3 regions of the Dokdonella ginsengisoli genome follow, and region 2 is predicted to be linked to each of the others. Evidence: riboswitches for the same ligand, from Rfam matches in the RefSeq annotation. Region 2 holds a riboswitch; each other region holds the start of a gene.

Region 1 (3,266 bases), 130 kb from region 2:
GGCCGCTCGGTCAGCGACTGCGCGTACTGCGACCAGCGCACCGTCATCGGCGCCGGCCGCTGCACGTCGCCGTAGATGACCGGCGGCTTGACGCAGCGCGAGCCGTAGCTCTGCACCCAGCCGTTGTGCGTGAAGGCGAAGCCGTCGAGCCGTTCGCCGAAATACTCGACCATGTCGTTGCGCTCGAATTCGCCGTGCACCAGCACGTCGAGGCCGATCTCCTCCTGCATACGCACGCAGCGCTCGGTTTCCGCGGCCAGGAACGCGTCGTAGTCGGCGTCGGACAGCTTGCCGCCGCGATGCCGGGCGCGCGCCTGGCGCACCTCGCGCGTCTGCGGAAACGAGCCGATCGTCGTGGTCGGGAACGCCGGCAGGCGCATGCGTTCGTGCTGCACGCGGCGTCGTTCGGCGTACGGCGAGCGGCGCGCCACCTGCACCTCATCCAGCGCATCGAGGCGGCGCGCGACCTGCGGCCGGTGCACCTTCGGCGAGGTGCGCCGCGATTCGCGCCGCTCGCGCGCCAGTTCGAGCGTCGAGGCGGTGTAGAACGCGCCGTTGGCGGCGTCGGCCAGCACGCGCAGCTCGTCGATCTTCTGCCGCGCGAAGGCGAGCCAGGCGACCATGTTCGCCGGCAGTTCGGTCTCCAGCCGGGTGTCGACCGGCACGTGCAGCAGCGAGCACGACGGCGCGAGCTGCAGCCGCTGCGCGCCGATGCGCGCGGCGACGCGGCGCACGAGGTCGAGCGCCGCATCGAGGTCGGCGCGCCAGATGTTGCGCCCGTCGACCACGCCGATCGAGAGCGTGCGTCCGGCGGGCAGGGCATCGAGCACGGCGTCGATCTGCGGCGCCGCGCGGACCAGGTCGACGTGCAGGCCGTCGACCGGCAGTTCCATCGCCAGCGCCAGGTTGTCGCCGAGCGCGCCGAAGTACGTCGCCAGCATCAGCTTCGGGCCCTGCGCGGCGGCAAGCGCGGCATAGGCGCGGCGGTAGGCGGCGTGGTCGTCGGCGTCCTGGTCGAGCACCAGGCAGGGCTCGTCGATCTGCACCCAGGTCGCGCCGGCGGCGTGCAGGCGCTGCAGCAGCTCGGCGTAGACCGGCAGCAGGCGATCGAGCAGCTGCAGGCGGTCGCTGCCGTCGGTGGTCTTGGAGAGCAGCAGGAAGCTCACCGGCCCGAGCAGGACCGGCCGTGCGTCGAGGCCGAGCTGCCGCGCTTCGACGTATTCGGCCAGCGGCTTGTCGCCGCGCAGGCGGAACGACTGTCCTGCGTGCAGCTCGGGCACGAGGTAGTGGTAGTTGGTGTCGAACCACTTGGTCATTTCCAGCGCGGGCAGGTCGAATCCGCCGGTCTGCACCCCGCGGGCCAGCGCGAAATAGCCGGCGAGCGGATCGCGATCGGCCAGCGCGCGGTAGCGGTCCGGGATCGCATCGAGCAGGAAGGCGGTGTCGAGCACGTGGTCGTAGAGCGAGAAGTCGTTGCACGGCACGACGTCCGCGCCGGCTTCGCGCTGCAGGCGCCAGTGGGCATGCCGCAGCTGCGCGGCGGTCTCCTGCAGTTGCCGGGCGTCGAGTTCGCCGCGCCAGTAGCCTTCCAGCGCGGACTTCAGTTCGCGTTTCGCGCCGATGCGCGGGAAGCCGAGATTCGTAACGAGAGTCATTGGATGCGTTTCCTCATGCGTGATGGGCAGTGAGGAACGAAGGAACCGCGCGCCGCCGCCTCCCGCGAAGGGACGCACCGCCACGCCAGCGACCTTCGCCCCCTCGGGCGATCCGGAACGACGTGGCGCGGGCGCGGGAAGGCGCGCGCGGGCGGGCCGCGCGTGCGCTCCGGCGCTTCCCCACGGAAGCTCCAGGTCAGACCGGGATTTCTCCCGGGCCGGGGCAGGTCTTCGGGCTCGTGGACGAGGAACGCTCGCGGGTTCCGCCTAGTGTTCGCCGCTTCCCGGTCCGACTCGCGGAAAACCGCCGTGCGGGCGGTTTTCCAGGTCGCGCAGAACCAGTGCTATTGGCGAAGGTCGTTTCCACACACCGCTGCGGGGCAGCGCCGGAGTTGGTCGCGAGGACCGTACCGGCTTCCCTATTAATTCATCCTTCTATACGGATAGAGGGATGAAACCGTCGGCGGGCGCACCGTAGCCGGCGTGCCTCGCGGCGTCAAGCTTCAGGTGTGCGCGACCAGCGCCAGGGCGTGGCGCGCGGCGATCCATTCCTCGTTGGTCGGCTCGACGGCGACGGTGACGCGGCTGGTGGCTGCCGAGATCACCGGCGCATGGCGCGCGTTGCTTTCCTCGTCGATCGCGACGCCGAGCCAGCCGAGTTCGCGGCCGATGCGCTCGCGCAGGATCGCGTTGTGTTCGCCGATGCCGGCGGTGAACACCAGCAGGTCGAGGCCGCCGAGCACGGCGGCGAGCGCGCCGATCTCGCGCACGATGCGCCGCACGTACAGGGCCAGCGCCAGCTGCACGCGTTCGTCGCCGGCTTCGCGCGGCAGCAGCACCTGCGGGTCGGACGACACGCCGGAGACGCCGAGCAGGCCGGAGCGGTGGTAGAGCAGGTCGGCGACCTCGTCGACGCCGAGCCGCTCGATCTGCATCAGGTAGAGCAGGGCGCCCGGATCGAGCGAACCGCAGCGCGTGCCCATCATCAGGCCGTCGAGCGCGGAGAAGCCCATCGTGGTGGCGACGCTGCGCAGCTCGCGCATCGCGCACAGGCTGGCGCCGCTGCCCAGGTGCGCGCAGATCGTGCGGCCGCGCGCGCCATCGCCGTAGCGTTCGGCCAGCGCGATCGACAGGTATTCGTACGACAGGCCGTGGAAGCCGTAGCGGCGCAGGCCGCGCTGCCAGGCGTCGTACGGCAGCGGAAGCAGTTTCTCCACGTCCGGCAGCGTGTGGTGGAAGGCAGTGTCGAAGCAGGCGATCTGCGGCAGGTCCGGCCGCGCCTGCAGCAGCGCACCGATCGCGTCGAGCGCGAACGGCTGGTGCAGCGGCGCGAGCGGAATGTAGTCGCGCAGGTCCGCCAGCACGGCGGCGTCGACGCGGACCGGCTCGAAGTACTTCGCACCGCCGTGCACGACGCGATGCGCGACGGCGACGAGCTGCGCGCCGTCGAGGCGCGCCTGCACGCGCTCGCGGATCAGCGCCAGCGCGGCGTGGTACGGCTGCGCGGTGTCGAGTGGCACCGATCGCCGCGGCTCGCCGCGTTCGTCCAGGGTGGGCCGGTCGCTGCCGATGCCGTTGACCTTGCCGTTCCAGGCCGGCGTGCGCGGCAGC
Region 2 (3,266 bases):
CGCAGGCCGTGCGCCTGGATCTCCTCGCGCAGCGCCTGCCAGCGCGCGCCGTCGCGCGGCACCACGTTCCAGGCCTCGAACTGCAGCTCACCCTGCGCCGCGCGCGTTTCGGCGAAGGCCGGATGCGCGCCCTTCTCGCGCGCCAGCTCCAGCGAGGTGCGCAGCGCCCAGTAGTAGATCTCCTCGGAGATGCGCGCCGACAGCTCGCGCGCGGCATCGCCGTCGAACGGCAGGCGCAGCGCGAAGAACAGGTCCTGCAGCCCCATCAGGCCGAGGCCGACCGGGCGCCAGCGCAGGTTCGACGCGCGCGCCGTGGCGATCGGATAGAAATTCAGATCGATCACCCGGTCGAGCTGGCGCACGGCGACCTGCACCGTGTGCGCGAGCTTGTCGAAATCGAACGCGACGCCGTCGTGGTGCTGGGCGAGGTTGATCGAGCCGAGGTTGCACACGGCCGTCTCGCCGGCGCCGGTGACCTCGACGATCTCCGTGCACAGGTTCGACAGGTGCACGGTGTTCTCGCCGCGCGCGGTCTGGTTGCAGGCGCGGTTGCAGGCGTCCTTGAAGGTCATCCAGCCGTTGCCGGTCTGCGCCAGCGTGCGCATCATGCGCGCGTACAGGTCGCGCGCCTGCACGGTCTTCCTGGCCAGCCCGCGTGCCTCGGCCTGCACGTAGGCCTGCTCGAACGCGGCGCCCCACAGGTCCGGCAGCTCCGGCACCTCGCTCGGGTCGAACAGCGACCACGCGCCGTTCTCGTCGACGCGGCGCATGAACAGGTCCGGCACCCAGTTCGCCAGATTCAGGTGATGCGTGCGGCGCGCATCGTCGCCGGTGTTCTCGCGCAGCTCGAGGAAGGACTCGATGTCCGCATGCCACGGCTCCAGGTACACGCAGGCCGCGCCCTTGCGCTTGCCGCCCTGATTGACCGCGGCGACCGAGGAATCGAGCGTCTTCAGCCACGGCACGATGCCGTTGCTGAGGCCGTTGGTCGAGCGGATCAGCGAGCCCTCCGAACGCACGCGATGCCAGGCCAGACCGATGCCGCCGGAGAACTTCGACAGCAGCGCGACGTCGCGGTACTTGTCGTAGATCGCCTCCAGCGAATCCTCGGGCGAGTCGAGCAGGAAACAGCTCGACAGCTGCTCGTGGCGCGTGCCGGCGTTGAACAGGGTCGGCGAGCTGGGCACGTAGTCGAGCGCGCCGAACTGCTGGTACAGCTCGATCGCCTCGGCCACGTTCTCGCTCAGCGCGCAGGCGACGCGCAGCCAGAAATGCTGCGGCGTCTCGATGACCTGGCGCCGCGTCGGATGCTTGAGCAGGTAGCGGTCATACAGCGTGCGCAGGCCGAAGTACTCGAAGCGCAGCGTGTGGTGCGCGTCGATCGCGTCGTTGAGCTTGCGCGCGTTCGCCTCGACGAAGTTGAGCACGCGCTCGTTGATCAGGCCGGCGTCGAAGCCCACGCGGATCGACTGCGAGAACGAGTACACGCCCAGCCCCTGCACTTCCTTGTCGATGTAGCCGGCGAGCAGGCGCGCGGCGGCCTTGGAGTATTCCGGCTCCTCGGCGATGAACGAGGCGGCGGTGCGGATCGACAGCTCGTCGAGCTCGCGCGTGCCGGCGCCGTCGTAGAGGCCGCTGATGGTCTTCAGCGCGACGCGCATCGGATCGACGTCGGCCAGCCCCTCGCAGCAGCGCGACACCGCGCGCACGATCTTGTTGAGGTCGACCGGCTCCTTCGCGCCGGAGCGCTTGGTCACCTGCATCGCCGCCGGCCCCGCGTGCGGGGCGGTCAGGCGGAATCCGCCCTGGTCGGGCTTGTCCGCGACGGACGGCGCGACGCGGGATTCGGTGGCGAGTTCGGACGTGGTCATGGCGTTCTCCTGCACGAGCGGTGAACCCGCAAGGAGACGAGCACGGCGGCGCACGGAATGAGACTTCCCGCGATCCGCCGGCCTCCGCTCCCGCGAGCGAACGAGGAACCTTGCGGAACGAGCGGGTCGAAAGCGGGGCCGCGTCCGTACGGACGACGCGCGGCGACTTCCGGCCGGCCCTTCCCGCGAGGACCTTCGAGCCAACGCCGTGCCTTGCGGCACGACGGTCGTGGCCGGTATTCGGACTTACGGGCCCGAGGCTTTCGCCTCGCCTACTGGACGCTGCTTCCCAAGCCAGGGGGCTCAGTGCGATTCGCGTCGTTCGTTCCCGATCACCGCTGCGGGGCAGTTCCGGATTCGCACCGGATTCCCTCGTCGGCCGGGGTTACGGCCCCGGCGACGGCCCAGATGTTGTGTTGGACACCATCGACCGGCACAAGATATTCGATTCGGCCGCCCGCTTCAATCCATCGGACACAGGATTTTTCGTTTGACTTCGAGGGCGCGACCGACGGCCGGCAGGCTCGCGCCGTTGCGACCGGCCTGGCGCCTCGCGTGGGGCTTAGCCCGGCGCGACCAAGCGCTCCTGCAGGCCGCCGGCGCGGCGCACCTCGGTCGCCAGCGCCGCCTGCAGCGCGGCCGGCGCCGTCCAGATCTCGATCGACTGCTTGGCGCGCGAGACGCCGGTGTAGAGCAGCTGCCGCGACAGGATGCGGTGTTCGGCATCGGGCGGCAGCAGCACCGCGGCGTGACGGTACTCCGAGCCCTGGCTCTTGTGGATCGTGATCGCGAACGCGCTCTCGTGCGCCGGCAGACCGTGCGGCGCGAAGCCGCGCAGCCCGGCGTCGCCCTCGCCTTCGGCGCCCTCGAACCAGACGCGCAGGTTGCCGGCGGCGTCGGCCAGGCACAGACCGACGTCGCCGTTGAACAGGCCAGCGGCATAGTCGTTGCGCGTGACGATGACGGCGCGGCCCGGATACCACTCGGCCTGCGCGTCGACGCTCCAAAGGCGGCGTAGGTTTGCTTCGAGCAGCGCATTGAGCGCGAGCGCGCCGAACGGTGTTTCGCGCAGCGCGCACAGCAGCTGGCGATCGGCGAGCGCGTCCAGCGCCGAACGCACGAGCTCGGCGCGCCGACGCAGCGCGTCCTCGTCCGGCGCGCCGTCGCGTTGCGCCGGCAACGCCGGGCGCAACGCGACGACGGCGGCCAGCTCGCGCGCCCAGCGCGCGACCTGCTCGCGCAGCGCGCGCTCGTCCTCCACGCGGCGCAGCGCGGCCCGTCCGTCCGACGCGGCGAGCGCCGCATCCAGCGCACCGGCATCGCCGGCGCGCACCGCCTCGTTCACCGCCGCCAGCTGGCGCTCGGCGCGGAAACTGTGCGTCAGGCGCACGAGGT
Region 3 (3,266 bases), on a different contig from region 2:
CGCGGCCAGGCACTGGCGCAGCTGCGCGCCCTGCTCGAACGCGGCGTCTGAGCCGCCGCGGCTGTCCGCCGTCCCGCCATGCCGATGATTCCGCCGCCGCTGTCGCTGTACGTGCACATCCCGTGGTGCGTGCGCAAATGCCCGTACTGCGATTTCAATTCGCACGAGCGCGGCGGCGCGCTGCCGGTCGACGCCTACGTCGAGGCGCTGCTGGCCGATCTGGATCGCGACCTGCGCGAGCATGCGGCGGCGATCGGCGCCCGGCCGCTGCACAGCGTGTTCTTCGGCGGCGGAACGCCGAGCCTGTTCGCGCCGCAGGCGATCGCGCGCATCCTCGACGGCGTCGCCGCGCGCATCACGCTGCCGCGCGACGCCGAGATCACGCTCGAGACCAATCCCGGCACCGTCGAGCACGGCCGCTTCGACGAATACCTGAGCGCCGGGGTCAACCGCATCAGCTTCGGCGTACAGAGCTTCGACGACGACAAGCTGCGCCGGCTCGGCCGCATCCATTCCGCCGCAGAGGCCGAGCGCGCCGTGAAGCTGGCGCAGGACTCGGGCCTGACCAATCTCAATCTCGACCTGATGTACGCGCTGCCGGAGCAGACGCCGGACGGCGCGATCGCCGACGTCGAACACGCAATCGCGTTGCGGCCGGCGCACGTCTCGCACTACCAGCTCACGCTCGAACCCAACACGCTGTTCGCGGCGAAGCCGCCGCCGCTGCCCGACGAGGACAGCGCATGGGACATGCAGGAAGCCTGTCAGGCGCGGCTCGCCGCCGCCGGCTACGCGCAGTACGAGGTGTCGGCGTACGCGCGAGAGGGGCGCGCATGCGCGCACAACCTCAACTACTGGCGCTTCGGCGACTATCTCGGCATCGGCGCCGGCGCGCACGGCAAGCTCGGCGACGCGCGCGCGGACTCGATCGTGCGCACGACCAAGCTGAAACTGCCGCGCAGCTATCTCGAGCGCGCTGCACGCGGCGAGGCATTCGGCGGCGCGAATCCGGTACCGGCTGCGGAGCGGCCGTTCGAGTTCATGCTGAACGCGCTGCGCCTGAATGTCGGCGTCGACGCCGACCTGTTCGAGGCGCGGACCGGCCTGCCGCTGACCGCGATCGCCGCCCCGCTCGAACGGGCGCGCCGGCGCGGCTGGCTGGTCGACGACGACACCCGCCTGCAGCCGACCGCCGACGGCCGGCGCTTGCTCAACGATCTGCTTCAACTCTTTCTCGGAGCGACCTGATGCTCGAGACGATCACCATCGACTGCCCCTACTGCGGCGAGCGCTACGCCACGCAGGTCGACCTCTCGGCGGGTTCGCAGAGCTACGTCGAGGACTGCGCGGTGTGCTGCCGGCCGATCGAGATCGCCGTGCGCGTGGACGAGGACGGCGAGCTGCTCGGCGTGGACCTGCGCACCGATCGCGATTGAACCGCACCGGGGCGGCGACTACACTGCGCGCCGCCGCAGGTGCCCCGCCGCGGACCATCGCGCCGGGGTGAAACGGGAAGTGGGTGAGATGGGTTTCCGGCGATCGTTCCCGATCGCGGAAACAGGGAGCGATCCGCTCCCGCCGTCGATGCCCACGCTGCCCCCGCAACGGTAGGCGAGTCCGACTCGATCCAATGCCACTGCCGCATCCGCGGCGGGAAGGCGATCGAGTCGACGCGCCGGAAGGCTCCGCGACCCCGGTCGCAGACTCTTCCGACGCGTCGCTCGCGAGCCCGGAGACCGGCCTGCGCTCTCGTCGTTCGTGCCCGGGCAACTCCCGCCGGCGCGACGACGATCAGCTCCAGGCGTTGCGGCGGGCAACGGACGGGCACGGGCGTCCGTCGTCGTGCGCGTTCCTCCTCCACAGCCTGGCCACGCGGGTGTGCGACAGGAGGAAACCCATCATGCTTCGCCGTTCCATGCTTTTCATCGCGCTTTCCGGCGCACTCTGCGCAAACGCCAGCGCCGACGAGGAACAACTGCAGCCGACCGTGCAGGTGACCGCTTCGCGCGTCGCCGAGACGGTCGATTCGGCCCTGGCCGACGTCAGCGTCATCACGCGCGAGGACATCGACGCCAGCGTCGCACGCGACGCGATCGATCTGCTCCGCCTCGAAGCCGGCGTCGACCTGTACCGCACCGGTGGCGCCGGCCAGCAGACCTCGCTGTTCCTGCGCGGCACCAACTCCAACCAGGTGCTGGTACTGATCGACGGCGTGCGCGTGTCCTCGCAGAACACCGGCGCATTCGCGTTCGAGCAGCTGCCGCTCGACACAGTCGAGCGCATCGAGATCGTGCGCGGTCCACGCGCCAGCTACTGGGGTTCCGACGCGATCGGCGGCGTGATCCAGATCTTCACGCGCAAGCTGGAAGGTCCGCGCGTGGCGCTCGGCTACGGCAGCTACGGCGACGCCGACGGCAGCGCCGGCATCGGCCACTGGAACGGCACGGACGGCTACAGCGTGCAGGTCGGCGCGCGCCACGTCGGCGGCTTCTCGGCGACCAACCGCCGCATCTGCAACGGGCCGGACGACCCGTTCTGCATCTTCAACCCCGACGACGACAGCTACCGCAACAAGAACTTCACCGGCCGCGCCGCGCACGCATTCGGCAGCCAGGTGCTGTCGGCCTCGCTGTACCGCAGCCAGGCCGAAGTGCAGTTCGACCAGGGCTACTCGGACGTCATCGAGCAGTCCGGCGGCGTCAACCTCGAGGGCGCGCTCGGCGAGAACTGGAACCATCGCCTGGCCTTCGGCAACTCGCGCGAGGATCTGGAAACCCCGGCGTTCACCACGCTGCACCGCACGCGCCGCAACAGCCTGCTGTGGCAGAACGAGTTCCGCCTGGACGAACACCAGCGCCTGGTCGCCGGCGTGGATTTCGTGCGCGAGAAGGGCGAGACGCGCGACACCTTCAGCGGCACCACCGTCTACGAACGCGAACGCGACAACCGCGCCGCGTTCGGCGGCTGGCGCGGCGACTTCGGCGCACTCGACACCGAGATCGCGCTGCGCCACGACGACAACGGCGATTTCGGCGGCGCCACCACCGGCTCGCTGGCGCTGGGCTGGCGCTTCAGCCCGCTGCTGCGCGCCTACGCCAACGTCGGCCGCGGCTTCCGCGCGCCGACCATGAACGAGCTGTTCCATCCCGGCTACGGCGGCTACTTCGCCGGCAATCCGGACCTCGACCCGGAGCGCTCGCGCAGCGCCGAGGTCGGCGTCGAGTTCGCGCCCGACGCGAACCAGCGCTTCAAGGCCAACCTGTACA

What was found. Region 2 has a riboswitch for cobalamin ahead of ACFO6Q_RS15375 (ribonucleoside-diphosphate reductase subunit alpha). Riboswitches for the same ligand answer to the same signal wherever they lie in the genome.
Region 1: another riboswitch for cobalamin. It lies ahead of metE (5-methyltetrahydropteroyltriglutamate--homocysteine S-methyltransferase); the one in region 2 lies ahead of ACFO6Q_RS15375 (ribonucleoside-diphosphate reductase subunit alpha).
Region 3: another riboswitch for cobalamin. It lies ahead of ACFO6Q_RS16620 (TonB-dependent receptor domain-containing protein); the one in region 2 lies ahead of ACFO6Q_RS15375 (ribonucleoside-diphosphate reductase subunit alpha).

Annotation. Positions count from the first base shown of each region.
Region 1 is NZ_JBHSHD010000010.1:852,223-855,488, reverse strand. Features, by position in the region: gene metE (5-methyltetrahydropteroyltriglutamate--homocysteine S-methyltransferase) at 1-1,655, opposite strand, end outside; cobalamin riboswitch at 1,861-2,133, opposite strand; gene ACFO6Q_RS15885 (acetate/propionate family kinase) at 2,159-3,266, opposite strand, start outside.
Region 2 is NZ_JBHSHD010000010.1:719,670-722,935, reverse strand. Features, by position in the region: gene ACFO6Q_RS15375 (ribonucleoside-diphosphate reductase subunit alpha) at 1-1,763, opposite strand, end outside; cobalamin riboswitch at 2,087-2,314, opposite strand; gene recD (exodeoxyribonuclease V subunit alpha) at 2,434-3,266, opposite strand, start outside.
Region 3 is NZ_JBHSHD010000012.1:12,355-15,620, forward strand. Features, by position in the region: gene rdgB (RdgB/HAM1 family non-canonical purine NTP pyrophosphatase) at 1-51, shown strand, start outside; gene hemW (radical SAM family heme chaperone HemW) at 79-1,248, shown strand; gene ACFO6Q_RS16615 (CPXCG motif-containing cysteine-rich protein) at 1,248-1,436, shown strand; cobalamin riboswitch at 1,457-1,759, shown strand; gene ACFO6Q_RS16620 (TonB-dependent receptor domain-containing protein) at 1,901-3,266, shown strand, end outside.